2 linked regions of the Marinomonas mediterranea MMB-1 genome follow. The protein of the gene in region 1 interacts with the protein of each later gene in a pairwise test. Links are inferred from orthologs where the notes say so. Each region holds a gene or a part of one and is shown on either strand. Other genes may lie near its edges. The genes, in order: ung and ndk.

Evidence for each region.
Region 2: the proteins of ung (region 1) and ndk interact in binary tests that used the Escherichia coli proteins (3 or more experiments, as listed by UniProt). The link is inferred for Marinomonas mediterranea MMB-1 from one-to-one orthologs.

Annotation. Positions count from the first base shown.
Region 1 is NC_015276.1:3,737,761-3,753,521, forward strand. Bases 7,822-10,786 are described here. They hold ung (uracil-DNA glycosylase), read right to left. Parts: upstream 9,659-10,786; coding sequence 8,984-9,658; downstream 7,822-8,983. Other genes in these bases: MARME_RS17150 (ABC transporter permease), read left to right, coding at 7,822-7,971; MARME_RS17155 (ABC transporter ATP-binding protein), read left to right, coding at 7,968-8,954; MARME_RS17165 (choline kinase family protein), read right to left, coding at 9,677-10,552; hexR (transcriptional regulator HexR), read left to right, coding at 10,642-10,786. Outside these bases: MARME_RS17115 (FKBP-type peptidyl-prolyl cis-trans isomerase), read right to left, coding at 258-737; MARME_RS17120 (DUF1439 domain-containing protein), read right to left, coding at 877-1,455; MARME_RS17125 (mechanosensitive ion channel family protein), read right to left, coding at 1,459-2,340; MARME_RS22900 (YebG family protein), read left to right, coding at 2,531-2,947; MARME_RS17135 (cytochrome b/b6 domain-containing protein), read right to left, coding at 3,028-3,717; MARME_RS17140 (hypothetical protein), read left to right, coding at 4,116-5,129; MARME_RS17145 (ABC transporter substrate-binding protein), read left to right, coding at 5,329-6,288; more of MARME_RS17150, read left to right, coding at 6,298-7,821; more of hexR, read left to right, coding at 10,787-11,505; sodium/proline symporter PutP, read left to right, coding at 11,955-13,451; edd (phosphogluconate dehydratase), read right to left, coding at 13,868-15,682. UniProt on the Escherichia coli protein: Excises uracil residues from the DNA which can arise as a result of misincorporation of dUMP residues by DNA polymerase or due to deamination of cytosine.
Region 2 is NC_015276.1:1,357,609-1,373,349, reverse strand. Bases 6,779-9,723 are described here. They hold ndk (nucleoside-diphosphate kinase), read right to left. Parts: upstream 8,483-9,723; coding sequence 8,075-8,482; downstream 6,779-8,074. Other genes in these bases: MARME_RS06165 (putative bifunctional diguanylate cyclase/phosphodiesterase), read right to left, coding at 8,705-9,723; rlmN (23S rRNA (adenine(2503)-C(2))-methyltransferase RlmN), read right to left, coding at 6,779-7,854. Outside these bases: ribosome biogenesis GTPase Der, read right to left, coding at 1-884; outer membrane protein assembly factor BamB, read right to left, coding at 1,059-2,189; MARME_RS06195 (tetratricopeptide repeat protein), read right to left, coding at 2,192-2,833; hisS (histidine--tRNA ligase), read right to left, coding at 2,946-4,217; ispG (flavodoxin-dependent (E)-4-hydroxy-3-methylbut-2-enyl-diphosphate synthase), read right to left, coding at 4,228-5,340; MARME_RS06180 (RodZ domain-containing protein), read right to left, coding at 5,349-6,386; more of rlmN, read right to left, coding at 6,733-6,778; more of MARME_RS06165, read right to left, coding at 9,724-10,810; MARME_RS06160 (Rab family GTPase), read right to left, coding at 10,823-11,317; MARME_RS21390 (OmpA family protein), read right to left, coding at 11,318-13,468; MARME_RS06150 (hypothetical protein), read right to left, coding at 13,498-14,082; MARME_RS06145 (IscS subfamily cysteine desulfurase), read right to left, coding at 14,356-15,507; MARME_RS06140 (SufE family protein), read right to left, coding at 15,576-15,741. UniProt on the Escherichia coli protein: Major role in the synthesis of nucleoside triphosphates other than ATP. The ATP gamma phosphate is transferred to the NDP beta phosphate via a ping-pong mechanism, using a phosphorylated active-site intermediate.

The sequences.
Region 1 (15,761 bases):
ATAATTATCATATTGAGTCAGGATACGTACTCTGTCAAGAACGAAGTAAGAATTATTTATTTTTTATAATGAGAATCATTAATTTAATGTTTCAGATCAAGTTTGAGCGAATGAACGGCACTTTATGAAAACGGCGAATTGATAAATGCTATTTAGAGAGGAAACTTTCTAAAGCGTAACCTTAGGGAAAATCACTAAGGTTACGCGGTGATGGGCTAATAAGATCAAAAGATACGGATTAGCTGTATTCGCTAAGATTAGTGGTGATGACCGCCCACACCATGAGCATGGCCATGTGCGACTTCATCTTCTGATGCTTCACGAGTATCGATAATCTCTACCGAGAAGGTAAGCTCTTTGCCTGCTAACGGGTGATTTGTATCGACCGTCGCATGCTTAAGACCTGCTTTAATGATGGTAACCTGACGCATCCCTTGATCCGTTTTAATCATTGCGACCATTCCAGGCTTCCAACGTTTAGCGCCTTGAAGGTGCTTAATCGGCACCTGCTGAGCAGCATCGTCTTTACGCTCACCGTATGCATCAGCGCATGCAACCGTGACGTCAAATTGATCACCTGTATCTCTGCCTTCCATTGACTTCTCAAGGCCAGGTATTATGTTGCCGTGACCGTGTAAATAGGCAAGTGGATCACTGCCAGCGGACGTTTCAATCAGCTCATCACCCTCACGTAAAGTGTAATGAAACTGCACTACGGTGTTTTTAGAAATTGCCATGTTGGTTCCTTAGAGAGCTCGTAAGCAAAAGCGCAATTTTACACGAGCTAATTACATTGGGAAGCATTGCCTAATAAAGAGCGGTTGGTAAAGAGTTTTTAACAAAGAAGTAACAGCGAAGGCTTAACAAACAAGCGCTCTAAAAAACACCAAACTCTAAGGCATCATCGGTAATGTGTATTTCATCTATGAGCGTTGCTGCCAGTTTCTCAGTTGCATTATGATCTAAGCGATAAATAGGATGCACATCAAAATACTGTACAATCGCTTGCTCTAACTCATCGTGAACACTTCCCAAGGTTGATCTGAGCATCTGATCGCTAAAGTTCGTTCCCTGTACAGAGACTTCAGTCAGTTTAGGGGCAACGAGATAAACCAGATCGTCATCAAGCCGAACGCCCGACTCTAGTTTTGGCACCAAGGATGTCGTCATCGTAAAGGTTTTTCCAAAGGCTTCTATTGAGCCTTGAATATCCGTATCCAAGACGATTTTAACAATACCGCCAAACTCCGAGCTCAAATCAATATCTGCACGCTTAACTAACAATACGAGATCCAGTGCTTTGTCTTCCAATGTCAGCCTAATTCGGTCAGGTTGTTTTTCTGCCAACCTTGTTGCGACCTCTCTATTCAGCGCTTCCTCGCTTAAACTCACGCCATTACAGCCGCTTAAAAACAGCGGAAAAAGCACGATCAGCAGTAAACTAGTCTTTCTCATTCTTTAACCTTGTTCCAATTGTCTTATATTTCGTTTTTTAAACCAAAGATGCATAAAATCTTCTGTGACCTTCTGCTCAATTTCGACCGCTTCTTCTGTTGGGCAAAATAAAGAGACGGTAAACACATTAAATCCTTCGGATGTTGTCGTTATTCTGACTCTAGGTTCTGGACCCGAGATCTTAATATCCAGCCGTTTTTCAATCAGACTATTATATCGAATCGCGACCTCGTGAAAGTGCTCACTGTACTCTCGCAATCGTTCTAAAATCTCATCTTTAATTTCAAACAGATTCACGTCATCAGTGTGTCTTGATATGGAAAAACTATGCTCAATGTAGCGGCGCATGTAATTCAAGTTTTGAACCGCAGACGTCAATAGTTGACTATTTGGCACGACGGTCGTTCTACCTGTATAGGCATAACTTCTGCCGATAAGGTCAACTTCAAATAAGGTTGTCGAAAGCCAATCACTGTCCGTTACTTCACCTTCATATTGACCTATTTTGACCCAATCTCCGACCTGATATGGTCGAGCACTGGCCTTATAAAATGCCCCGACAATACACTGAATAAATTCCTTTAACGCTATAATTAACGCCACAATAAATGCGGCGATGGATATAGCAATATTTTGAAGTTCAGTCGACCATATAATGATTAACCCGACGACCATCAATAAGTTTAAAAAATTATCAATGGCATTCAGCCGTTGTCTTTTAATATCGTGCTCTAAGCGTGGGTGAATACGTACTAACCTTTTGGTATATCGCCGAAGAACAAGGATAGCGACCACCCAAACCAGCGTATAGGGAAGTTCAGAATTAGTAGATAAAAACGTCCAATTTAAATCAGACATATTAAGTTGTGAGAAATCGAAATTCACCCGTTATAGACCTTCAAAAATAAATCATAGTAAGAACGATATTAGCACCAATGACCTTCGCTGTTTTGTGCTGACAACCACTAAAACAAACGTATCCATTCCATACAGCATAATACAGGACAAATAGGACTAGACAATGAAGCTATATACTGTATATTTATACAGTATATTATCTGAGAGGTGCTCAATTATGCCTGTAATTATTAAATATGTTGTAGAACGTAACGGAAGTGAAAAAATGACCTTTACGAACAAGTCTGATGCTGATGCGTATGACAAATTGCTGGATACCGCTGATGCCTTAGCAGACCTTATCTCATCTGGATATATACTAGAAGACCCTGCTCAAGTCGAGACACTGGCCATGTTCTTAGCTAACAATAAGAATGACGTGCTCGCAGCGCTTGGCAACAAACGCAAAAAAACGAAACCTTCGCTTGATGCTACCTCTGAAAAAGCGTCAGACATTCAACCTAAGTCACCCGACCTGTTGGATGAACTCGTTATCGAACCAGACGAAGACACCGCCTATTCAGAAGACGATATCTCTGAAAGCACCACGCAGTTTGAAGCGGTCGATGATTACCTAGATACTGATGCCGCGTAATCAAAAAAACGTGGGAGAAAGGTGTAGGCAAATACGAATTGCCTACACCTAACATCTAACAGAATTTAAAAACACCGCTCTTAAATCGGTAAGCTTATAAGCCATGCTAACCAAGCCAGCGACAACCCTAGACATATAATCGTTGCGATACGCGGTGTGCTTGCTGAATCTGTTCCATCCACAAGTTCTGCCGTGCTTTTTCGTCCCGTTATCATTGCTCGCACTAACCGCTCTCCTAGTTTCAGTTCATGAAACAAAACCGCGGCAATATGAAAAGCGACAAGATAGAGCATGATGTCTGGCAAGGTATGGTGAATATACGCCATGGTTTCAAGAGTATCGTCTGAAGCACTTTCATAAAACGGCCCATACCAAAACACCTCGTCGCTCGAAAAAAGTCCGGAAATCCACTGAGCGCTTAGCAATACAATAAGTAACACCACCATTAATGCGCCAATTGGATTGTGACCTGCATGCTTATCTCCTTTAGTGGGCGATTTCATGCTCGATAACAAGGACTTTGCGTATTGCAATACGCTAATAGGGCCTTTTACAAACTCACTGAAGCGGGCGTACTTTGACCCGAAAAAGCCATATAACACGCGAGCGATAATCAATGCAGACATTATATATCCAGCATAAAAGTGCCACTGAAAATAATCTTCGTCTGATTTACCCGTAAAAATCAAAACACTGAATGCAGCCACTAATAACCAGTGAAATGCTCTAATTGGCCAATCCCACACTAACGTTTGACTCGCTTTATTCATTATCGCCCTCCAGTTATACGCTCACAGCGCCAATTTATTCAATTCTTGATTCAGTTTAAGGAAGTTTTCGCAAACGCAATCTATATTAAAAATAACAAATTCATGGTGAAAAGTAGACTTTTTAAAAACGATAACGTTTCCTTCTTGGTTTAAATATTGCTTTTTTATTTTAATAGACCTTTGCACGGAGTCACGAGCGACGCCAAAACAAGGTAAAAATAGACAAAAAAGCGGAGTTTATGAGTTATAAATATACATCTCGCATCTATTTTTAATAAGGTATTGGAGCACGTAGCAGTCATACAAAGATCTCTTTTAATGCGTTTTCTAAACAAGCAATCCATTTAGAAAATTAAGGAAGCATTCGTAATACGCTCACACTTGGATGGATGGGACATATGGTTGTATTAGGTTTAGTCGTAGGAAGTATTCTCATTGCTTTAGTGTATTGGCTAATAACGCATGGACATTTTCAGTTTCAAAGACATCAATACATAGAAGCAGACAGCAATGAGGTTTATAAAGAAATTGCAAACCTAGCGACGTGGCCAAGCTGGTGCGTTTGGCGCTCATACGACCCTGATGCAGACATACAACTAGACTACTTTGATAGCCAATCCATTTCCGCGTCGTCTTTGATAATTGAGAGTAACAAGATTGCTCCGACGAGCGTTCAAAGACAATCCGAAGATGAAGTTGAGCAAGTCGCTACCTTTTTGATCGACAGCCCAAGCCTATACTGGCAGTCCTTTACCATCTATGCCCACCTAACCCAACGATCACACAACACCCTTATCACCTTTGATGTTGAGGGAAAAATACCTTTTTTTAGACGACACTTACTGCAAAAACATTTATCTCATATTACCTTGGACATCGAGTTATCGCTTATTTCTTTAAAAAATAGGATGGAAAGAAAAATTCAACATCGTTCCAGCATTACGTTTGAATTAGAAGGTTGCCAAAGACTTGATACGCTTGATGCTGTGATCCGCCCATTTGAAGCGACAGAACAATCCATTTCACAAGTCATGGAGATTGGGTTCCATGAGCTGTTCGTTGCCTTAGGGCCCGAGAACCCTCCCACAGGAGGATGTTTTGCCATTTATACAAAAGCAGACCTTAGTACTCATAGCTTCACAGGAAAATTAGGGGTGCCTGTTCAACGATTGACGGATTGCAACTTACATCCCGAATGCATTCGATTTTCAAGCCATTATTTACAACTTAGGTACCATGGACCATACAAACACCTTTATTTAGCGTGGCGAGTACTGAATGTTCAAGCAACGATAAATGGCTATCGCTACAACCGTTCAAAACCCGCTCTCGAACTCTATGAAGTAGGCCCCAAAGACGCAGACGATGAAGACATGTTTGTAACCATTCTGTCGCTTCCGATTAAATCTTGATCAAAAAATACCGGTGATCATTACCGGCAACCAAGAAAGCATTTACGGTCATCAAAATTAAGATAAATGCCTCACTTTCCCTCTTCATTGACTGATTTCCTCAGATCGACGCCTAAAACTGTTCATTTTTTCGTCATATTTCCGCAACAAATTAGGAGGATTATTAGTTTGGTTTGCACCAATACACAAAGGATTCATTATGAAGTTCATGCATTTGATCTCTGTTCTCGCACTTTCCGGTGCAGTTCTAAACGCTCAAGCGGAAACAATCACTGTCTATTCAGCTGGCCCAAAAGGATTGTCTAAATCCCTCGTCAAGAACTTTGAAAAAGACTCTGGTATTAAAGTAGATCTTTATCAGGCGACAGGCGGCAAGATCATGTCCCGCTATCAAGCTGAAAAGTCGAATCCACATGTTGATGTCATGATTTCATCATCATTAGGTCATGCTATTACGCTAACGAAGGCTGGAGAATTACTACCTTATCAATCTCCTAATGCGAAAAACGTTCCTGACTTTTTGAAGTCTGATACCTATGTCTCTCAAGGTGCAGCGGTACTGGCAATTGCCTACAACACTCAAAGTACGTTGCCAGAACCTAAGCTTTGGTCTGACTTGACGAAGCCGGAGTACAAAAACCAGATTACTATGCCCGACCCTAGTAAATCAGGCTCGGCTTTAACGCTTGTAGAAGGTCTAACTGAAAAAATGGGCGACGATGCATGGACGTTGTTTTCCGGCCTGAAACAAAACGACATTCTGATTCCTGGAGCAAACAAGGCGGCTCTAAACCCCGTCCTTCAGGGTGCAAAGTCCGTCGTATTTGGTGCGGTTGACTACATTGCGTTAGGTCTTAAGAAGAAAGGCGAAACGCTAAACGTTATTTACCCAGAAGACGGCACGGTTCTCGCGCCACGCCCGATTATGATTCTTAAATCAACCCAACATGCAGACGCCTCAAAGCGCTTTGTCGATTATATTTTGTCTAACAAAGGTCAAAATATGGTGTCAAATACATTAATCTTGCCTGCTAGAACAGACATCTCTACATCACGTCCAGGGTTTGATGATCTAAAACTAATCACGTTTGACCAAATGACCGCAGCAGCGCACGCGCAGGCAACTAAGAACAAGTTTGCGAGCATTATGGGACAATAAGGAATGTCGATGTATTCCAACGCGAGAGGGAGTCGTCTCCCTCTCGCGTTTAACCTTGTCTCTATTTTTTCTCTGTTCTTGATCATCGGGTTACCGGTGATTTCCGTGGTGCTGTTTGCCATATTTCCAAGCTTTAACGAACTGTCGTTTGCTCGGCCGTTCAGCAACTTTATACCTCAGTTTAGTAACCCACATCTTTTAACATCCACGCTGAATACGCTACGTTTGGCGTTCTCTGTTACCTTGATGTCCATTATGATCGCGGTCATCTTGGCTTACCTTCGTAGTCGTATGCACGACCACTACGGACGAATCTGGGATGTGCTTTTTTTGATTCCTTTTTTGATTCCGCCTTACATTGCGTCGATGGCGTGGATTCAAATGTTTCAGTTCAACGGCTTTTTTTATCAGTGGTTCGATCTTAATCTATCAGGTTTTTTGTTCTCTTTTAGTGGTGTGGTGTTTGTGATGACATTGCACCTTTTCCCATTGATTTACTTTGCGGCTGTTAATGCCTTCAAGGTGGTCGGCAACCGTTACAGCGACGTCGCTAAGATTTATGGCGCTGGTTCAGTACAGATCGCATTTCGCATTCTATTGCCTTTGATCGTGCCTACATTACTATCCACAGGGTTAATTGTATTTGCACTGACCATAGAAGAATTTGGCACACCAGACATTTTAGGTAGCCGATTTGGTTTTAGTGTTCTCGTCACCTCAATCGAAGAGAAGCTGACCGACTGGCCCATTGATCTCCCCGGCGCTTCCGTCTTGTCCTTACTCCTAATCACCATTGCGATCAGCGTTTATCTAATACAAATCGCCATTAGTAAGCGCTACACTGACAGCGTTGATAACCAAACCATGGCTTCAAAGCCACTAAACCACAAAGGCTTTATGCTAGTTAGCCACGGGATTTTCTTCTTTGTCGCTGTGTTTACGGTCGTGGTCCCTCTCTTCTCTATTTTGACCTCTTCCATGATGCAAACCATGTCTCGGGGATTGCACTGGAATAACCTTTCTCTAGAAGCGTATCAAACACTGTTTTCATTGGATGATGGCGCTTTAGACGCTATTTATACCAGCTTAACTCTGGCTCTAATGACCGCTTTAATTACCGCTGTCATTGGTATGTTGGTCGCCTTTACGTTAATACGACTCAAGCCAAAAGGTCACAAAATACTGGATGCGCTGTCGCTGCTACCCAACGCCATGCCTGCGATGGTTTTGTCGGTTGGCTTAATTCTCACGTGGAATCAGAAATTTCTTCCTGTAACGCCCTACAATACACTGTTTATTTTACTGCTGGCATACACCTGTTTAATGCTGTCATACCCTATACGTATGCTGACGGCGGCAATGAAACAACTACCAGCCTCTCTCGATGAAGCGGCTGCGATTTATGGCGCAGACCTTTTATTAATTGCACGCCGCATTTTATTTCCTCTTCTCATACCCATCTCTGTCGCTGCAGGGTGCATCGTGTTTGCTATTTCAACACGAGAGTTAGTTGCATCGCTAATATTGGCACCAGCAGGTACTGAAACCGTCGCAACCTATGTGTTTAACCAATTTGATCAGGGCTCTGTCAGCTCCGGTATGGCAATGAGTTTTGTTGTCATCGTTGTTTCCGGTATGTTGATTGCGCTTGGACAATTACTAGCCAAAAGACATGCCCGATGAACGCAATTGACATACGTAATATTTCTAAATCGTTTGAAGATAAAACAATCCTTCATGACATTAACCTGACTATTGAGAAAGGTGAGTTTCTAACCTTACTCGGGCCATCGGGTTGTGGAAAAACCACCTTACTAAGGATCATTGCGGGTTTAGAATTTCCAGATACAGGGCGTATTCAGACGCTTTCAGGTGCCTTTGTTGACCGAGACAAAGAACAATTTTTGCCCGTTGCAAAACGAGGATTAGGGTACGTATTTCAAGACTACGGGCTTTGGCCTCATATGAGTACCTATGAAAACATTGCGTTTGGCTTGAAACAGCAAAAACGCCCCGTCTCAGAAATCAAACAGCGCGTTGACGAAGTCCTTGAACTCGTCAAGTTAACTGGACATGACCAAAAACTGCCTGAAAAACTGTCTGGCGGACAAAAACAACGCGTTTCCATTGCTCGTGCGTTAGCCGCTTCCCCTCAGATTATCTTGTTAGACGAACCGCTTTCTAACCTTGATGCCAATTTGAGAGAAGAGTTAGGTTTGGAAATTCGACAACTTACTGGCGAAATGGGCATTACCTGCGTTAACGTTACGCACGACCGACGTGAAGCGCAGCTTCTCTCAGATAGAATTGCGCTCATGAAAGACGGTTATATCCATCAGCTGTCGAATCCAACTGAGCTGTTTCAAAAACCCGCCAGCCGCTGGGCCAGTGAGTTTTTAAACGCTGGAAACTTACTTGACGGTGACTTACTAAAAAGAGAAAGAGGCGAATGGCTAGTGCCAAGAACCGCTTTTAACCTCGCATCAGACACCGATGAAAATGCTCTAACCATGGAAGTTGAAGATTGCCTTTTTTTAGACGATCGTTTCGAAATTGTTGCCAGTCTCAATGGACACAGAGTGTGCCTATATAGCGGCCAACCCTATCAGAAAAAGCAATCGATAGCCGTGTCCCTAAAAGACGAACTTTTGGTAAAACTTTCTTAACGCTCTGCCATTTAAAGGTTCAAAGTCTTTTACAGATGAGCCGCCCAATCGATTGGGGCCTGCCCAGTCTGCTTAAGGTAGGTATTAGTCTCAGAGAAATGTCGACAGCCAAAAAAGCCACGATATGCCGACAACGGTGATGGGTGAACACTTTCTAGTACTAAGTGCTTTGATCTGTCTATCATTTTGCCTTTTTTCTGAGCGTACGACCCCCAGAGCAGAAACACGATACCCTCTCGCTCCCCATTTAGAAGCGTAACTATTCGATCAGTGAAGGTTTCCCAACCTTTCTTCTGATGCGCTCCTGCCTTACTTGCTTCCACCGTCAGCACACTGTTTAGCAGTAAGACACCTTGGTTCGCCCAGCTCTCTAGATAACCATGCTGCGCGACGGGAATGCCTAAATCCGATTCAAGTTCTTTATAAATATTAACCAGCGAAGGCGGGACTTTGATGCCCGGTTTTACGGAGAAAGAAAGGCCATGCGCTTGATCTGGCCCGTGATAGGGGTCTTGTCCAAGGATCACGACTTTCACATTGTCAAAAGACGTACAATTTAATGCGGTATAACGCTCTTCCGCCTCAGGATAAATCACTTTGCCTTTTTGGCTCTCTGAATCCAAGAAGTCCGTTAACGACAACATATAGTCTTTTTCAATTTCTGGTGCGAGTTTTTCGAGCCAATCTGACGTCAAATTCAACATATTCTTCACATCTAACAATTAAATAAAGGGGTTAAGCTTTTTGGTGTCTTTAAACTCGCGGTAATAATCTAAAGACTGATGATCATCGACACTGATCACGTGTTTTAACAGCAACCATGCCATCTCCCGCAAAGCGTAAGCGAAGCCATAGTCATGAATGGTCTTCAAGGTATCCTGCACGTTCAGAGTGTCATCGTAGGCTTCAATCAAGATCTTTTGTTGATCCAAGGTTAAGTTATGCGAACGTGACACTGCGGCAAGGTCAAACAAGGGGTCGCCAAGTGCTGTATATTCCCAATCAATAAACCAAATTTCTTCGTTATTAAGCAGCACATTTTTTGGATTCAAATCATTGTGACACAAGACATCCGGTCTGCCCCTCGAATCCACTTTATTCATCTGATCAAAGCAGTGCTGAAGGTATGCCACTTCATGCTTATGGGCGCCGTTTGTGTCGTGGTGTTCTATGCCACCCACATAATGTTCGATCACCTGATAAATGTTTCGTGACGGGGCGTTAACTGACAATGCATGTACTTGAGTAAACAAGGCGCCGATTCGCTTAATATCACGAGAGTTGTGCTTTACGTCCCAGCTTAGCGCAGGTGCATGAATGTATTCACTTAGAATAGCACCTTGATCATTAGACCAGATAACAGTCGGAGAAATGCCTGCATTTTGCGCCGCTTTTAAGGCATTCAACTCTGCATGTCGATCGATCAAAAAAGCCTCAGTATCCAGCATCGGGACTCTGAGGACGGCTCTTGGCGCGTTATACCAATGTAATTTCATTACATGATTTGAGTAGCCGTCTTCAATATTTTCCACTTTTAGGGCTTCTTGAGGGGGTAAATACGGCGAAATCTGTTCAAAAAGCACAGATAATGTGGTCATTTTTCATCCTTTTGTTGTCAACAGACACACTGGCTGTCAGAATGGCGATTACAACACTTACCGTCAATAGTTACCGTTGAAGCAAATTAATGAACAAGCATGACGATATTATTCGTAAAATACAGGAAAAGCTCAGTACGTTAAGTAAGTCTGAGCGAAAAGTCGCGGAAGCAATCTTAGCAGACCCTAAGACAACCATACATTCTAGTATCGCAAAACTCGCCGCTCGTGCTGAAGTGAGTGAACCGACCGTGAATCGATTCTGTCGCAGTTTGATTGGCAGTGGTTTCCCTGACTTTAAAGTTGCGCTAGCGCAAAGTTTGGCAACGGGTACACCTTATGTGAACCTGAATGTCGAACCTGACGACGCCCCAGGCGCAGTCACTAATAAAATTTTTGAAGCGGCTAAAAACAACCTCACTCGTGCGCAGGAACTCCTACCGGAATCTCTTATCAGCCGCGCTGTCGATGTACTTGCGGGCGCTCGACGTATTGAGTTTTATGGTTTAGGTGCGTCAGGTCCCGTTGCGAAAGATGCTCATCACAAGTTCTTCCGTCTAAATGTTCCTGTCGTTGCCTATACCGATATATTGGTTCAACGTATGGCAGCAGCAGGCACGCATCCTGGCGATGCGGTCGTTTTGATTTCCTATACAGGACGTACTCTACCGCTAATCGAAACCGCTCGAGTGGCACGTGAAGCAGGTGCATCCGTTATCGGGATCACAAACCCAGAATCCCCGCTTACTGAGCATTGTTCTATCGTTCTTCCTATTGAAGAGACGGAAGATACTGATATCTATACGCCGATGAGCTCACGTATTGTGTACCTCACATTAATCGATGCGTTGGCGACAGGTGTTCTTCTAAAACGTGGGCCTGAGTTTAACTCTCATCTTAAGAAACTAAAAACAAGCGTACAGGATACTCGTTTACCGAAAAACAAAACCTAACGCGACGTTAAAATCCACTTAGTTTATAGCTTCCATAAGGAGTCATAACTTTGATACATCTAACTAAGATATATTGAAGTATGGCTCCTTTTTCTTTATCCCTGTTTACACCTCCACCTTCTCTTATTCAGTATTTTTGTCAAAAAATGCAAGAATAACGCACCAACAGGCCATCAATCGGATTTATTTACAAATTTAAAGTAGGTTTTTGAAAGATTATCCGCTTCCCCGTCCCTAGAATCCTTGCCTTGGTCGAAAAACATGCATAACTCTTCCTACTTGTGATGACGAATACATGTTTTAGAGAGAACACGACTCAAACAGAAAAACCAAGCCTAAAGCACTCAACTATAAGATGCTTGAGCCAAGCCCACTCAAATAGAGTGCTCTTTGTTCAGGAAAAGTTGAACGCCTAGGTATACGTATAAATATATTCTTGGGGACTACACATGATTGAGAACAGTTGGGCGATAAGCTTAACCTTTTTAGCGTATCTAATTGTGATGCTTGGCATCGGCTTATACGCTTACAAACTTACGTCAAACTCAGAAGATTACTTCTTGGGGGGACGCTCACTAGGCCCATGGCCTACTGCGATCTCTGCTGGCGCATCTGACATGAGTGGCTGGTTGCTGCTTGGCCTACCTGGCTATGCATTCGCATCAGGTATGGAATCACTTTGGTTAGCGGGTGGCCTACTTGCAGGTACATGGTTGAACTGGTTGATTTGTGCGAAACGTCTGCGTACTTACAGTATCCAAACAGACAACGCATTGACACTTCCTGATTTCCTAGCGAAGCGTTTCAACGACAAATCTAAACTGATTCAAACGATTTCTGCTTTCTTCATCTTACTTTTCTTCTTGTTCTACACAAGTTCTGGCCTTGTTGCTGGTGGTAAGCTTTTCGAAACAGTATTTGGTTTAGATTACACTTACGCCGTTATTATCGGCACAGTATGTGTTGTATCGTACACACTATTTGGTGGTTTCCTAGCCGTTGCTTGGACTGACCTTGTCCAAGGCTTAATGATGGCAGCAGCACTTGTGATTGTTCCTGTTATTGCTTTAGATGGCAGCTGGTCTGAGCTTCACGCTACACTGGCAGCGAAAAACCCTGAGCTACTAACAGTTTGGAACAATGTGAAAGGCGAACCGTTATCAGCAATTGGTATCATTTCTCTAGTTGCATGGGGCCTAGGCTACTTCGGTCAACCGCACATTCTTGCTCGTTTCAAAGCGTCTCGCTCTAATAAAGACATTGGTACAGCACGCCGTATTGCGGTTACTTGGACAGCTCTGTCTATGGCAGGTGCATTGGCAGTTGGTTTTGTTGGTATTACTTATGTTGACACGAACCTTGCTGGATCACTTGGCGATTCTGAAAAGATCTTCATGGTGTTGGTAAACGCAGTCTTCCATCCTGTGGTAGCGGGTATCCTACTTGCCGCTATCTTAGCTGCGATCATGAGTACAGCAGACTCTCAATTGCTTGTTTCTTCCTCTGCACTAGCAGAAGATTTCTACAAGCAAATCATTAAGAAAGACGCGTCACCTGAGCACATTGTTAACGTTGGTCGCTTCGGTGTTGTCGCAATTTCTCTCATCGCTCTAACGCTTGCAATGAACCCGGATAGCTCTGTATTAGGTCTAGTATCTTACGCTTGGGCTGGTTTCGGTGCAGCATTTGGCCCTGCAATTATTCTGAGCTTGTTCTGGCGAAACATGAACCGCAACGGCGCTCTAGCAGGCATCATAGTGGGTGGCGTTACAATCGTAATTTGGAAGCAGTTGTCAGGCGGCATCTTCGATGTCTATGAAATCGTTCCCGGTTTTATTCTTTCAACGATCTCTATCATCGTTATAAGCTTAGCTTCTGGTACACCATCTAAAGAAGTGACTGAATCTTTCGACGAGTACACTAACAAGCTGGACACAATGGCCTAAATTCTACCTTATTTAGGATGAGTCAATAGCTAAAGAAGTATGGTCAGCCTCGTTATTGCAAATGATATTTTCGATAACGGGGCTGCTTAGTTGAGTCAATGTATTCATCTTCTTCATTTACATGAAATAGCGTTCTTGCTCTAGACTCAACGCTCCTGCCCCTAATTTCCGCCACAGTTTTTTCCGGTCTCGATACCACCAATCACCACACACCATGAATAAACAACGCTCTAACACCTTATTTTCACGCTTTAATACACAGCCAAATTGACTTCTCTCCGGTTGAATATTTCGTCCCACGTATCGTCTGTTATTGAAAGCATAAAAAAAGGCCTACCAAAAAGGTAGGCCCAAACACCATTACTAACGTCAACCGCTAGTAGTCAGAGGAAACGTTGCTCTGTCAGTCTGAATAACTACTCAGCAAACAGACTACATGCCCCTTGTTCAGCACCACTCACCAATGTGCGCTGAGCGTAAAATAACTCTCGTCCCATCCCTTGGTGAGACTCAGACAAATCATGTGTTGCAGCCTCTCGTCCTGCCAATTCGTCATCGGAAACCAGTAAGGATAAGGTGCCAGTTACCGCATCCAGACGCATTAGATCGCCGTCTTTAATTTTTCCAATAAGGCCACCAGCCAATGCTTCTGGCGTTAAATGTATCGCAGCCGGGACTTTACCTGATGCACCAGACATTCGACCATCTGTCACCAACGCGACTTTAAAACCTTTATCTTGAAGGTTACCAAGATAAGGCGTTAACTTATGCAGCTCAGGCATACCAATGGCCTTCGGTCCTTGAAAACGCACAACCGCCACACAGTCTCGCTCAAGCTCACCCGATGAAATCGCTTTTGCTAGATCATTCTGGTTGTGGAAAACTACAGCAGGCGCTTCAATGATTCGACTTTCTTCTTTTACCGCAGAGACCTTAATAACAGATCGTCCTAGATTGCCTTTCAATAGAGACAGGCCGCCTTCTTTGCTAAAAGGATTTTCAATTGGGCGTACCACGTCAGCATCGAGACTGACATCAGTGCCTTCTTTCCACACAACGTTACCACCGTCAAGGAACGGCTCTTTTGCGTAGTGACTCAATCCCTTACCAACAATGGTATTCACATCTTCGTGAACCAAACCACCTTTAATAAGTTGCTTAACAAGAAACGCCATACCGCCTGCGGCATGAAAATGATTAATGTCCGCCTGCCCATTAGGATAGATACGCGTTAATAGTGGAACCGCTTTTGAAAGCTCAGAGAAATCATCCCAAGTAACGACAATACCCGCTGCACGAGCGTAAGCAACAATGTGCATAGTATGGTTGGTTGATCCACCTGTGGCCAAAAGCCCTACAATAGAGTTAACAATCGAGCGCTCGTCAATCACCTCATAGATAGGTCGATAATCACGTCCTAATGCCGTTGTTTTAGCGGCCAATTGCGCTGTATGGCGAGTTAGAGCCTCACGCAGCGGATCGTCAGGGCTCACGAAAGAAGAACCCGGTAACTGCAGCCCCATAATCTCAACCAATAGCTGATTTGAGTTCGCTGTACCATAAAAGGTACATGTACCGGCACTATGATAAGAGGCCGATTCTGCTTCTAGAAGCTCTTCTCGGCTCGCCTCACCTTTCGCAAAACGCTGACGTACCGCAGCTTTTTGCGCGTTGGTAATGCCCGATTTCATTGGGCCAGCAGGAACGAACAAGCAGGGTAACTGGCCGAAACGTAAAGCCGAAATTAACAAGCCAGGAACGATTTTGTCACAAATACCTAAGAAAAGGGCTGCGTCAAACATGTTGTGAGAAAGGGCAATGGCTGCGCCTTGAGCAATGTTATCGCGACTAAATAGGCTCAATTCCATGCCATCTTGACCTTGAGTCACGCCGTCACACATTGCAGGAACGCCACCCGCAAACTGTGCGACTGATCCCATTTCAGTCACAGCTTCTCGAATAATACGAGGATAATCCTCATAAGGTTGATGAGCCGAAAGCATGTCGTTATACGAAGAGACAATACCTATGTTTGCTTCTTCCATTAACGTTAGCTTTTGCTTGTCTTGTGGATTACAAGCAGCAAAACCATGCGCTAAGTTACCGCAAGAAAGAACGCCACGATGCGGTCCTTTTTCCTGCGCTTTTTTCATATCTTCCAGATATTTCGTTCGCAGTTTTTTACTGCGCTCAACAATATTATTCGTCACTTCCGTAACAATGGGGTTCATGCTTCACTCCGCTTTTGTTATGCGACTTACGACTGAAGTAAGTCGGCATGACATAAATTTTATGTAATATTACTACATA
Region 2 (15,741 bases), 2.4 Mb from region 1 along the record:
ATAACTAAGCCTCGGCCTGCATCAAGCACATAGCCAATCATATGAAGATCTTGTTCTACTAGATCCTCATGGGCATCGATTACGCAGATCACAACGTTCGCATCTTGAATAGCTTGCAACGTCTTAACGATGGAGAATTTTTCAACAGCCTCTTTTACATGTTTACGACGCCTAACCCCTGCAGTATCGATCAAAGTGTATTCTTTATCGTGGCGCTGATAAGGTATATACACACTATCACGGGTTGTCCCTGGCATGTCGTATACAACAACCCGGTCCTCACCCAACATACGATTGACTAGCGTTGACTTACCTACATTGGGGCGACCTACAACGCCAATACGAATACCTTTTGACTCAAGCTGAATTTGGTCTCGCGCTTCCGCTACCTGTTCAGCAAACGGTGCCAATGCGGTATCAATTAAGCTACGAACACCTTTACCATGCGCGGCAGCGATTGGATATAAACTCCCTAAGCCAACTGAGTAGAAGTCCGCCAAAGCGATATCTTCGTTGATGCCATCCGTCTTGTTTACAACTAAGTAAGTAGGCTTGCTAGATCGACGTAAGTGGTTCGCGATCATTTCATCGGCAGGGTTCAAGCCATGACGACCATCAACTAAAAATAAGACTGCATCGGCCTCTTCAATTGCTTGAAGCGATTGCGAAGCCATTTTTTCATCGATTCCTTGTTCGTCTCCCGTTATACCACCGGTATCTATAACGATGAAATCATGCTCACCTAATTTACCATCTCCGTACTTTCGATCTCGGGTTAGCCCTGGATAATCTGCAACAAGCGCATCACGAGATTTAGTCAGACGATTGAAAAGGGTGGACTTACCTACATTGGGGCGACCAACCAATGCAATAACTGGAATCATTTTTTTACCTATTTAAGTATAAAGCGGCTGTCTGGAAACGGTGTGCTTCAGTCTTATCTACGCTCTGAAGTAGTTGAGGCTCAATCACACCTTTCCTGACCATATTTCAGGAAAGGCAGCCTTGAAAAAGTACACTTAGTAGCAGTTGAGTAGGCCTATATATCGCCTACATAATTAGTAACTAAGTGCTGTAACTTTTGAATCTGGCGTAAGTATAAACAATTGCTTGCCATTAGACACCATACGACTTCCCGGTTTTTGGTTTGTATCGGCAAGTTTAAACGCTTTTATGTCGCCAGATTTAGGGTCGAGAAGAAAAACAAAACCTCCTCTGTCGATAACCGCGATATAATCTCGAAAGAAAGTCGGCTCAGAAAGCTCTCGCTCTTCCATCTCACGGTTTTCCCACATCTGCGTACCATTTAATGCATTTAGAGCAATGACACTGCTATCTTGACTTACAATAACCAATTGATCATTTTTGACAGCCACACCAACCGCACTTGGAATGCTACGCTGCCATTTCAATTTTCCGGTTTCGATCGATAGCGCACTGAGCGTTCCATTGTAGGCAACCGAATATACGGTATCCCCTTTTACAACTAAACGGCCATTAACGTCCGTAAGTCGCTCAATCTCATAACGGCCTTTTGGCTTGCCCACTTCATAGGACCATAACGCCTTACCATCAACCAACGAAAAAGCTTTAAGCTTCCCATCAGCAAACCCTGCTAATACTTTATTACCGACGATGACAGGAACACTCGTGCCTCGAACCGTCAACGCAGGAATATCTTCTTTAGTACGCCAAATCGTATCACCCGTTTTCGCGTCTAATACGCTTAACCAGCCATCGCCAGTTTGCACCGCAAGAAAACCATTATTATACGTCGGCTCAGAAAGTATCTCAGACGTTAACGAGCGCTCCCAAACCACCTCTTTAGTACTCAAAGAGACTGCAACTAACTTTGCATCGTATGTACCAAAATAAAGAAGGTCATCATTTAACGCAACGCCAGCACTTGGCTCGTAGTCCGTCACGAAATAATTTAGGCGACGCCCATCTGTTTGACGTAACTTATAAACGGCACCACGGCGTGTGACAAAAAAGATCCCATCGCCCTTTAATACTGGGTTAAAACGCTCAGTATATTCTCCGTACGATCCATCAACACCTCGACGCCATGATGTATCAAAAAATACTTCCTGATCCATTTGGTCTGGCTCTGGTAACGGAAGTTGTGTAGCACAGCCTTGCAAAAATAACGCGATTAACAAGGAAGACAGCAGCAGTATCTTAGACATAATTAGCTCTTAGCAAGGTCACCCAGTTTAATATCAAGCAAAGGGTGATTTTGCCCCGCTTTTAGATCTTGCTTAGCTTGTTCGTAGGCCGTTCTCGCGTCATCACGCTTGCCTTGACGTACGTAGATATCGCCTTTCAACTCATTCTTTTGAACAGAGAACTCGCTTTGGGTAACCGACTCCAACTTGCTCAACGCAGCGTCAAAATCTTCTTTTTCCGCTAGCAATCGAGCGATACGAATCGTCGCAATTGTTTGAAAGGATTGATCTTCTGTTCCGCTTACCGCCGCTTCCAACGCGGTAATGGCTTTATCGTAGTTTCCTTTACTAACTTCTAGCTCAGCAACAAAGAGTTCAGCGAACATGGCATATCCAGTATCGCTATATTCTTCATTTAGTTGAGCAGCTAACGCCGCTACGTCTTTTTGATTCTTCTCAGTATCTAAGTCAGATGCAGCTTCAATCAAAGTTTGATACAACGAAGAGGCTTCGCTAATGTGCGTGGCTTCATTTGTTTTCCATGCTTGAAATCCGAAGTAACCACCGACACCGACAGCAACAGCAAGAATTAGAGCTGTGCCATTTTTCTTCCACCACGTTTTAAACGCTTCAATTTGTTCTTCTTCAGTTTTTAACTCTGACACCGAATCATCCTCAGGTTACATCTTTGTCTAATTTATCAAAAAAGTGGTTACTGACGATGACTTCGTTTGCACCACTGATTTACATTTTCAAATTATTAGCCCGGCGACCAGGCTAAAAAGAACTCAAGTATTCGCTTACTTTATCTAAAGCACAGGACTCTTGCTGCCCTGTTGTCATATCTTTTATCTGACACTCATTATTTGCGACTTCATTATCCCCAAGGATTAACGTAAATCGAGCACCTGACTTGTCAGCCTTTTTCATCTGGTTTTTAAAGTTACCGCCACCACAATGACGTAAAACCGTTAAATTAGGCAATGCTTCGCGAATAGACTCAGCCAACGAAAACGATGTTAATTCTGCATCCGCGCCCATACTGACAACAAATACATCCGTAGACGCTTTTGCCGCATCAGGAATTAGCTCTAACGTCTCTAACAGTAAAACGAGTCTTTCTATTCCCATCGCAAACCCAACGGCAGGTGTCGCTTTGCCGCCTAGTTGCTCAACTAAACCATCGTAACGTCCGCCAGCACAGACCGTTGCTTGAGCGCCTAAGTGCGTGGTAACCCACTCAAATACTGTTTTCCCGTAGTAATCTAACCCGCGAACAAGCTTACGGTTAATCACATAAGATACATCGTTTGCTTTCAAAATAGCTTGAAGACGTTCGAATTGCTCTTGGGATTCTTGATCAATATACTGATCAAGGCTAGGAGCGCCTTCTAGTATCTTCTGAGTTTTCTGATCTTTCGAGTCAAGAATACGCAATGGGTTCGTCGTCAACCTACGTTGGCTATCTTCATCTAACTCATCTTTGTATTCTGTTAAGTAGTCAACCAAACTTGCTTTGAAGTTTTCACGAGCTTCGGCGACGCCAATGGTATTCAACTGCAACTCGACGTGCTCAAGCAAGCCTAACTGCTTCCAAAGACGCGCGGTTAGAATGATTAGCTCAGCATCAATATCAGGCGTCGCCATACCAAATGACTCTACCCCAATTTGATGGAATTGACGGTAACGACCTTTTTGCGGGCGCTCGTAGCGGAACATCGGACCGACATACCATAAGCGCTGTACTTGATTAAACAGTAAGCCTGCTTGATCTGCAGCCCTAACACAACTTGCGGTCCCTTCTGGACGCAATGTCAATGACTCACCGTTACGATCATCGAAGGTATACATTTCTTTTTCAACGATGTCGGTCGTTTCACCCACACCGCGCTTAAATAGTTCAGTATGCTCAACAACAGGAAAGCGAATTTGATGGTAACCGTAGCTTTTAACCACATTCGCTACCGCATTCTCAATATACTGCCAAACAGAGGATTGCCCTGGCAATATATCATTCATACCTCGAATTGCTTGTACTTTACGACCCACTTTCGTTTCCTTATTGCTTAGCGATGATATTAGAAAGTTCGTTTTCTTTTGCCGCAGCTTTTTCACGAATCATTTTTTCTAAACCATCAACCAATGTTTCATTCTTTAATTTGCTATTTGGTTTACCGTCTAAATAGACCAAATTGTTTGGCGTACCGCCAGTCAAACCTAAGTCCGCCTCTTTTGCTTCGCCTGGCCCATTCACAACGCAACCTATAACAGCCACGTCCATTGAGACAGTGACATCATCAAGACGTTCCTCAAGCTCGTTCATCGTTTTGATAACATCGAAATTTTGTCGAGAACAACTTGGGCAAGCGATAAAGTTAATGCCTCGATTGCGAATTTTTAAGCTTCTTAGCATATCCCAACCGACTTTAACTTCCTGAACCGGATCTGCGGCAAGCGATACGCGCAGAGTATCACCGATACCATCCATCAACATTAGCCCTAGACCGATGGAAGATTTAACCGTTCCTGAACGTAACCCACCTGCCTCTGTTATCCCCAAATGCAGAGGGTTATCTATCTGTGTCGCAATTTTACGGTAAGCCTCAACCGTCATAAATATATCTGAGGCTTTTAGACTTAGTTTATATTCATGGAAGTCTAGTTCATCAAAATACTCAATTTGACGAAAGGCAGATTCGACCAACGCATCGGGCGTTGGCTCACCGTATTTTTTCTGTAAATCTTTTTCTAAAGACCCCGCATTAATACCAATACGGATTGGGATATTTTTGTCCCGAGCACAATCAACTACGGCACGAACTCGATCTTTGTTACCGATATTACCCGGATTAATTCGCAAACAATCGACGCCGTACTCAGCCACTTTTAACGCAATACGGTAATCAAAGTGAATATCCGCCACGAGCGGAACGGACACTTGCTTTCGAATTTCCTTAAATGCTTCTGCTGCATCCATAGAGGGTATCGACACTCGGACAATATCCGCTCCGGCTTGCTCAATAGCCGTAATTTGAGCCACTGTCGCATCAACGTCACACGTTTCTGTATTCGTCATACTTTGAATACTTATAGGCGCACCGCCCCCAACAGGAACGTTCCCAACCATTATTTGACGAGACTGCCGACGCTTAATAGGTGATTCGAAATGCATAGTTCTCTCTACTTGAGCTCAAAACGAGCTAGGTCTTTACGAATAAATGAAGAAAAGTCGAACTCTTCGCCTTTGAATTTAATCGATGATACTCCGCGAGCAAACCCAAGTACGATTCGATAAGGCGCGTTACCATTTAGTTCAAGCGTACTTCCTTTAGACTTCACACCTGAATACAGTATTTTTCCTTTACCATCTCTTACTTCAGTCCAACAGTCCGCACTGAAAGACATTTCTACTTCATAATTGTAAGCAAGGACTGGCTCAGCAACAGGCTTGTTCAAACTTGAATCTTGAGCCGCTTCTTTAGCTACTTTTTCTGGGTCAACTCCAGCCTCTTCTAATAGGGCTTTCGTTTCTGCAGACAAGCCCGTTTCGATATCAGACTCTTCCTTTGTATTTTCAATACGATCTGCATCGTCTAAATTACGCGTTGGAGACTGAGCACTCTCCAACTGGTTACCCGATGCATCACTTGCCTCTGCATTCGGCGCAGAGATACCTTCTTCATTCTTCAGAGATAAATCGCTACCATCAGAGCTAACATCAGCATTTAGACCAACCTGCTCCGATTGTGATTCCGAAGCGGCTTCTTGAACCACTGATTCGACATTTTCTTCGTTTGAATCTTCGTCAAGTGTTGGCAACCAGACCGCTACAAACACAATCACAGCGACAAGAACAATGGAAATAAAGATTACAATTGGATCACCAAAGTTTGCCTGTTTATTCACTTTATCTACAGGTTTAACCGTTGGCTCGGTAGTCGCTTGTTGAAGGTCAAAAGCAGAAAGGATCGCACGAGGGTCAAGAGCCAATAAACGGCAATAGCTCTTAAGATAACCTCTCGCAAAGGTGATGCTACGAAAGAAGTCGAACTGATTGCTTTCAAGCGCAATCACTTGTTCTATCGGCAATTTCAATTCTGTCGCGACCTGTCTTTCATCTAGGCCTAGCGACATTCTTTTCATTTTTAATTTTTTTCCGATGTCCGTTTCGCCAGTATCTTCTGGCAGAACCATCTCTGTCTCATATTCGGTAGTCATTTTTATACCTTGGGTCTCAGGCAAAACAAGGTGGCATACAATAAATGGAAAGAAAGGTCAGTTTCGTGAAGAGTAACTCACGACAGACATTTCCATTTCATTACCTACGTAGCGGGCTTACAAGTGAAGTAATTTACTCATATACGCCGAAACATAAGCTATCGAGCCTGATGTATACTTAAAAGCACACCTTATCAATAATGGCTATTAAAACAAGATTGACGCTTACCATCAAATCTCATTCGCAAAAGAATGCATTTTTTTATCTCGAATTCATAAAGAAGACGAACTTTGACCATTTTTTGACAGCTTTACTGATTCAAAGTTCAAACCTCTCGTTTTATGACTACGATTGATCACCAATTTCACGAAGTTCAATATACTTCTGAGATCGGCGAGTCTTATCATGAAAGTCACCAACCAACTGTCCACATGCGGCATCTATATCGTCACCACGAGTAGTCCTAACTGTCACAGTGTACCCATCATCAGCCAAAATTTTCTGGAACCGACGAGTTTGATTGTTAGAAGGTTTTTCATAACCAGAATGAGGAAAAGGATTAAATGGAATTAAGTTCACCTTACATTCTAAGTCTTTTAGTAAATGAGCTAACTCTCGTGCATGTTGTTCTTGATCATTGACTCCCGCCATCATTGTATACTCAATGGTAATATGGCGCTTATCTGGAAGATTATCCAAATAGTGCTGACACGCTTCCAGCAACTCTTCAATCGGATACTTGCGGTTGATTGGGACTAATTCATCTCGCAGCGGGTTATTGGGAGCGTGCAAAGAGATCGCCAAAGAAACGTCCGTACGCTTAACCAATTCATATATCTTTGGAACAACACCTGATGTACTCAACGTAACGCGACGCTTTGAAAGCCCGTAAGCGTTATCATGCATCATAAGAATCATGGCATCGACAACAGGTTCAAAGTTCATCAGCGGCTCGCCCATCCCCATCATCACAACGTTTGTAACGCGGCGAGGACCATTTGGATCCATTGGCCCAAATGATTTAATAGCAATCCACAACTGACCAATAATTTCCGCTGGCGTCAAGTTGCGGTTAAACCCCTGCTTGCCCGTTGAACAAAAGCTACAATCTAGAGAACACCCTACTTGAGAAGACACACACAGCGTTGCACGGTCCCCGTCAGGAATAAGCACTGTCTCAACACAATCGTTCATGCCACCTTCAGTACGAATGATCCATTTTCGAGTTCCGTCAGTAGAGATATTTTGCTCCACGATTTCCGGAGCACGGATTTCACATATTCCCTCAAGTTTCGCTCTAAGCTTCTTGCTGACATCAGTCATCTCTTCAAAGCTTTCTGCACCTTTTTGATGAATCCACTTCATCACCTGGGTTGCACGAAATTTCTTCTCACCAATCGACTCAAAGAACTCAACGAGCTTTTCTGGAGATAAACCGAGCAAATTAACTTTTTGTGTAGCAGACATGTTTTAACCAATCACTTGCGTATACGCTTTGAGGCTTCTCTACAATAAAGATGCGATAAGCAAGAAATCGCTTGAGAGCCTGTGTTTCAAAATAATAAATACGAAAAAAGCTTCTGAAAAGAAATATGCTTTTCAGAAGCCTCTGAATAAAGGCGCGACGATTTATTCATCACGCCTCTGCAAGTCTATTTACTATAGTAGTAAATAGACTTATTAATTCTTACTTACCGAAAAAGTAAGCAACTTCGCGTTCAGCAGAAGCAGCAGAATCAGAACCGTGTACAGCATTTGCGTCAATAGATTCAGCGTAATCTGCACGCAAAGTACCAGTTGCCGCTTCTTTAGGGTTAGTTGCACCCATAAGCTCACGGTGACGAGCAACCGCGTTTTCACCTTCAAGAACAGAAACAACAACAGGACCAGAAGTCATGAAAGCAACTAGGTCGTTGTAGAAAGGACGCTCTTTATGCTCAGCATAAAAACCACCAGCAAGCTCATCATCCAGTTGGATCATTTTCGCTTCAACGATTTTTAGGCCAGCACGCTCGAAACGAGTGTAGATTTCACCGATAACATTTTTTGCAACTGCATCTGGCTTGATGATTGATAGAGTGCGTTCTAGCGCCATTTTTAAACTCCAATATGTATTTTAATCAGATTCAAACACTGAACCTGTTATCTAAAAAGTTTCGCGCGTGGATTATACGCATGTCTTTATTAAAATTGTATGCCGTTCGCAAAAAACTTTGTCTATTTTTTAGGCAAACTTAAAAATAAAGTCACACTATCTCAAACAGGCGCTAGATATGCCAAATAAGAGGCTCACCAAAACCAAAAGAATTAAAGTCAGTTACCCACGAAGTAACTTACAGAATTCATCAAATGGAACAGGACGACTAAACAGGTAGCCTTGCGCAGATTGACAGTGATGCTCGCGTAAAAACGCTTTTTGTGACTCAACCTCCACACCTTCTGCAATCACACCCAGCTTCAGACTATTTGCCATCGCAAGAATTGCCAGCACAATGGCTCTATTACTGTCACTGTCAATTAACTCACCGATAAAGGATCGATCAATCTTAATAAAATCGATCGGCAACTTAGGAAGATAAGACAAAGAGCTATAGCCTGTTCCAAAATCGTCAATTGCGACACTGACTCCCATTTTCCGAACCTCGCTCAAAAAATGGTTTATTCTTTCAAAGTCGTTAACTAATACGTTCTCTGTCAGCTCAAGCTCTAGATAAGTCGGATCAACATGATTCGCTTCAATATGCCGCTGAATAAAACCCAAAAGCGACCGATCACTGACTTGTGAGGGTGATAAATTAAGAGACAACTTAATAAACTGATCTTGCTGATGCAACACTGCCAATAAACGCGATGCTTCTTGTATAACCCATTTCCCAATCGCAATAATCAGCCCAGACTTTTCAGCAATCGGAATAAACTCATCGGGGAAAATAAGGCCTATGCCAGGTCGTCGCCAACGTATCAACGCCTCAGCTTGAGATATCTTTCCTGTATCGAGGTCCAAAATAGGCTGAAGAAACAGCTCAAACTCACCATTATCAATCGCGTCGCGCAACGCCGCTTCTAACTCCATTCTTCTCAAAGAACTTTCTTTTAGTTCACGAGAATAGAATTGAACTGCACTTTTTCCGCCCTGCTTAATACTAAAAGAAGCTAAATCCGCATACTTCATCAACTCTTCGGCAACAACGCTATCATAAGGAAAATGAGAGACACCAATACGAACACCAACACTGCACTTATATTGTTGCTCCATCACATAATATGGCGCACAAATATCAGATATCATTTTACGAGCGATTTGCTCACACTTTTCTTGCTGTGTTTCTCGTAAAATAACCGCAAATTCATTACCGCCAATTCTTGCCAACACATCATTAGGGCTAACCAACTGACGTAAACGCTCAGCAAGCTCCTTTAGCAGAATATCACCGACTGTAAAACCAAATACTTCATTAACACTTTTTAGTTGCTTTATATCCAACTGCATCGCGAAAAAGCTTTGCCCAACCTCTATCGCATTCTCCAAACATTGCCAATAGTATTGACGATTTGGAAGGTTTGTAAGCACATCAAAATACGTGAGTTTTTCGTTACTTTGCTGAAGGTACTTTTCGCGAGAAATATCGGTCACTAAGAGAAGCCAGTAATGACCTTCCGTTTCACTTTCTACTGGGCTAACAGTAAGTTGCATCCACCGACTTAGCGACGGAGGTTTCATCCAATAGAGCTCACCACTCCAGCGACTTCTGGTCTCTAAAATGCGTTGAAATTCTGGAAACTGGCGTTGGCAAAGTTCGAGTAACAAGGCTGCAGGTCGTCCGACATCTCCAGGGAGCATTTCAAACAGTCTGAATAGCGCGGGATTCTGCTCAACAAGCTGAAGATCATGATCAATAATTGCAACACCAAATTCAGCGCTTTCAATGACTTCTTTCACCGGTAGACTCACATTCCCTTGAGTTTCCCTCTGAACAGCCAAAGCCTCTATCCGTTCCCGAATAACTTCGTGCTGCTCCAGAACCTTATCATTAGAAATCAAAAGTTCACGTGCAATCTGCAAGGTATTCTGTCGCTTGTTGTATTCGTTTTCTAAGTTAAACAGCACTAAAAAGTGCTCTTCATCCTTTGATATAGCAGCCGCTTCTAAGCGCAATACTTTACGCCCTGTTTGCTCACTCCAAATACCAGAGTTAATACGGCCATTTGAGTTTAGCCGCCAAAATTCTTTGGCGTCATACAGAAAATCAACAAGATAATAAGGCGTATCATTCAATACGACTTCGTCGCCGACATGGTTATCTGGGAACAAGGATCGAAACCAATTATCGTTGGCGAAGTGAATTAGAAAGGAGTCGTCTTTTATATGCTTAAGCACAACACAATCAAATATCCCTAATTCTTGATACAGTAATGCGCTCATAGTATCTGCCTTCTACTTATTTAGGGCTGCTTTCGCAACATTGTGAAACATATCTTCGACACCATCTCCAGTTTTCGCACTCGTATTAAAACTGCGCTCAAACAATGAAGCAACACCGCAATCCGCCGCACTATCCCACGTTCCAGATTTAGGCAAATCACTCTTGTTAGAGACTAAAAAAATAGGCATTTCTTTTTCAAGTTTAACAAGTCGACAAATTTCTACACCTTCAAGAAAGGACTGAGTTCGAGTTTGGTCAACAACGATAATGGCCGCAGACGCACCACGCAGATATTTAGGGTTGAAACCTGCGTATCGATCAACACCCTCGATGTCCCATAGCATCAACTGGACGGTAGAATCCTCTACCTCTAAGATTTTTTTATCAATTTTGACACCAATACTTGTCAGGTACCGGTCAGAGAAGATGCCTTCGACAAACTGCTTAACCAAACTGGTCTTGCCAACAGCCGATGCACCTAACATGCAAATTTTTTTCTGGATCATTTAGTTCCGCACTTCTCTATTACCTTCAGGTGAAAACCGAATTACATCGAATATGACTTTGGGGGCATCACGACGCTCTTTAAGCGCTCCAAGCCCTGCCGTTCTTAAAATCTCTGGTGAAACGCCTTCGCTAATGAGCGCTTTTATCACCGAATCAGCTCTGTCTAAGCTTAGCTGTTGATTATAACTATCTGTGCCACCCAATGTACTTGTCCCCATTACCACTACGAGTAGTCGTTGATCCAACACCTTAGCAAGTTCTGCTAGACGCGTAATTTCACGACTCAGTGACTTGATAAGATCAGAATGGTTAGACGGTAATTGACTTGCATTGACATCAAACGGAACACTAGATAGCTCTACTTCACGAATTTGTTGCTCTATTAATAACTCGTTAGAAACACCACTATCCACACGTTGCGATTTAATCGAAACACCTCTTAAAACAGAATCGACCTCAACCAGTTCTTGAATACGTTGTATAGCAGAACGCAATTGATCAAATTTTGGTGCTGACAAAACGCCAGAGAAGGAATGGCTCTGTGCGTCAAAGGCGACATTGGGAAAAGCTGCATCAATACGCGCTAACCTTCTCGGTATTAACCTTTCATCATAAGCAGAAAAGCGACGCTCATTTATTGTAATCAATTCAGAAGAGACAACGTCACCAAGCCAAGACGTTACTTTTTGCGCATCTGGGTCTCGAAGCACATCAATACAAACATGCTGACCACATACATTCATGCCGATAAGCGCAATACCCGGCGCTTCAGGCAACTGCCGAACATCGCTCATTACCTTTATCAGCAACGCTGAACTTGAACTGTTCTGCTCCTCAATAAGCACATTCGCCAGTATTTTATTGATCATTTCTGCATCAGATATGTCTAATAATTTAGATCTAAGCAGAAGATAACGCTCTTGAGAAAGAGCTCCTAAAAACGCAGAACGTGCGGCATCGAATTGAAGCTCTGGAAACTCATTAGCCATTTTCTCAAACCGCAAAGGCAATAAACGCTCATCAAGAGAGCGGTAATAACGCTCAGATAGATCAATGTTCTCCATATCTGATACACCCGCAATCCAGTCTGATACGGGCAATGCAATAGGATCCCTAAGCACATCCACACATACCTTGTCATCACACGTATTTGCATTTAACAGAACGACTCCTGGGGGCGACGGAAGATCACGAATCTCATTTGCGACAGAGTCCAGTTGCCAGCCATGATAAAAATAAGCGCCAATACCCGCAAAACCGATTAAAAATAATACAATAGCCAACCATGGCATCTTCTTCTTTTCTGTTTTACTCTCTTTTTGCTGAGCAAGCAAACAGTCATTGAGTTGCTGCTCAGTGTTTTCAAACTCAGAAGAATCGCCCTCGTAATTATTTAGCTCGTCGTTGTAGATTTGGTGAATAGACTCTAACGTAAGTTGAAATTTATCACCGATGCCCGCTGGAGGATTACCTGTAATTGCACCAACCAATATTGCATTTGGCCCTTGCTTTATTAACAGAGTAAAATCATCGGTTTTTATTTCATCAAGACTTTGCTCTTGGTCGTTCTCTTGCGGGGAAAACGAGTCTGCAACGAAATCATTGATTGCTGTCAGCATGGCGGAAACCATATCGCCATCGGTTGCTTGCGTTTTGTCTCGCATAACCGTTTTTAGCAACATACCCGTTTCACGGTGTATCAGCAGAACCTGCTCGACTCGAAAAACAAACGTTTGCTGAACGACATACTGAGAGTAGCGAACACCCGCTCGACGAGCTTCAAATCGCCACTTGAGGCCTTTATAGGTTAAGCTACTCTCAAGAAGCTCATTTGTTTGTTCAATGATTTCTGCTAGAAATGAACTAACCGACTTTCGAACTAAACTACCCACCAAGGGGTACAAGTAGCTGACAAACTGCTCTTTTCGAGCAACAACTGACGACTCAACCGACTGCTCAACAAGCGGCGCGATAACCGCTGTCACACTACCATCCGCCTTTTGCCGATCGTGCAACGCCTCGGTTAATACATTGGTAACGAGATCACGAGCCTCTTCTTCTACCACATCCCGTACAATCTGACAGTCGTCGCCCAATACCAAATGACGCAACTGCGCCATTTGTTGACTCTCATTAGATGGGGTGGACATCGACTCCCTGTTGCTGCTCATAGGCAAACTCAGCTATCTTCTTCTGTCTCAAGATTTGTCGCCACAGTGGCCAATAGCTTAGCAAGGGTTTTTCTGTCTGTTTTGGAGGAATTCAGCTCTTTCTTAACCTGATTAAGTAGGTCAATTGTTTGATTATGTTTCTGAGTAAACTGATCGGTAAGCTGCTGAATTTCTTCATCTATACGTTTATGAAGTGCTTCATCAAGCTGACGATTATTCTCATCATTTGACTCAACTTCTGCTGCAAGTGTTTCGATATTTTTCGTCAATTCAGACGTTTTATAATCGTAATGAGTATCGACCTGACTAATGCGATCTTCTAATGAATTCACACTGTCTTGCAACGCCGCCTGAACGTCTGAAATTTGCTGATGCAAAGCTAGAGTAGCCTGCTCAAATCCAGCTCTTACTTCGTCTTGAAGGCTACGTATCCGCTCATCTAAATCAGCCTTCGCCGCGCCAAAGACAATACTTCGAAGCTGATCTAGTTCCGAAGAAGCTGACTGAGAAGTGTCTTCGTTTGAATTGGAGACTTCTTCAATAGATTCACTTTCAGCATTCTCTACGGTTTCTACATCTTCGGGTTTAGTCATACCAATTTCCTTCCTTCATACCTAGCAATCTAAAGTAAGCATTCAAATGCAGATATCCATTTGAACATGGAAATAAAGCATTAGCTAATTACTATACTCTCAACAACAATAAATACCACTGCACCAATACTCAGACTGATCCAACTCTTTAAATAACAAGCAATTATAGAAAAACAGCGCCATAATAACCAAAAAGAATGACAGCCTCAAGAAGAGGGATGCTTTACAAGCTCACGTCGACTCAAGGTAATTCAAACTAAGCACACTACCTCATCACGCTCCACGCAATGACGAAACTGCATTAGAAATAACCCCTAAAGCGTAGTCCACTTCCGCTTTTGAGGTAAAGCGACCAATTGACAACCTCAAGGATGCATGTGCAAGCGAGTCATCCAAGCCTATTTCTTTCAAAACATAAGAAGGCTCAAGGCTCGCTGATGTACAAGCGGAACCAGAAGATACTGCAATATCATTCAAGGACATGAGCAAGACTTCGCCGTCCACGTTTTCAAAACCAACATTCAAAACACCGGCCACTCGATTGTCACTAGCACCATTCAAATGCACACCGCCTAGCTTTTGCAGCTCCACCCAAAGGTAATCTCTTAGCTCGGAGATTTGCAAAGCATCTTTCGCCATTTCTTCTTTGGCTATGCGGTAAGCTTCGCCCATTCCTACTATCTGATGGGTCGCCAACGTTCCTGAACGCATACCTCGTTCATGGCCACCCCCGTGTATTTGAGCTTCAAGTTTTACTTTTGGAGTGCGTCTAACATACAAGGCACCAATTCCCTTAGGTCCATAAGACTTATGAGCCGTCAGAGACATCAGGTCAACATTCATAGCCTTCACATCAATGTCGACTTTTCCTGTTGTCTGAGCGGCATCAACATGAAAAAGAACACCATGTTCTTTCGCTACCGCCCCCACTGCATTGATATCGGTTAAAACACCTAGCTCATTATTACCATGCATCAGGGAAATTAAGATCGTACCTTCAGTAATCGCGGCAACGACAGACTCTACCGTGATCTCACCTTTTGAGTTCGGCTTTAAATACGTAACCTCAAACCCTTCCTTCTCTAGCTGCTTACACGGATCAAGAATCGCCTTATGCTCAATAGAAGAGGTGATAATGTGCCGACCTTTCTTACGGTACGCATAAGCTACACCTTTTAAAGCAAGGTTATCAGCCTCTGTTGCCCCAGACGTCCAGACGATTTCACGCGCATCAGCCTGTATCAACTCCGCCACCTGAAGACGAGCCTCTTCGACAGCCTCTTCAGCACGCCAGCCAAATAAATGAGAACGAGACGCAGGGTTTCCAAAATTACCATCTTGAGTCAAACAAGACATCATCTTATCGGCGACTCGTGGGTCAACTGGGGTCGTAGCGGAATTATCAAGATAGACTGGGTTTTGCATGGATATATCTCTAACTGTCTCTTAAGTTGCAGGTCCGAAGATGGACGATAGAATACTCAAAAAGCGCTCTAAACAGACGCCTGAGCGATCGCTTTAATACGCGAAACGATTGAACGCAGGCCATTTCCGCGAGTAGGGCTCAAATGTCGCTCTAATTCTACTGCGCCAAAATATTCGTCGATATCAAACTCTAAAATTTGTTTAGGTGTCCTGTGGTCATACGCGGCCAACACT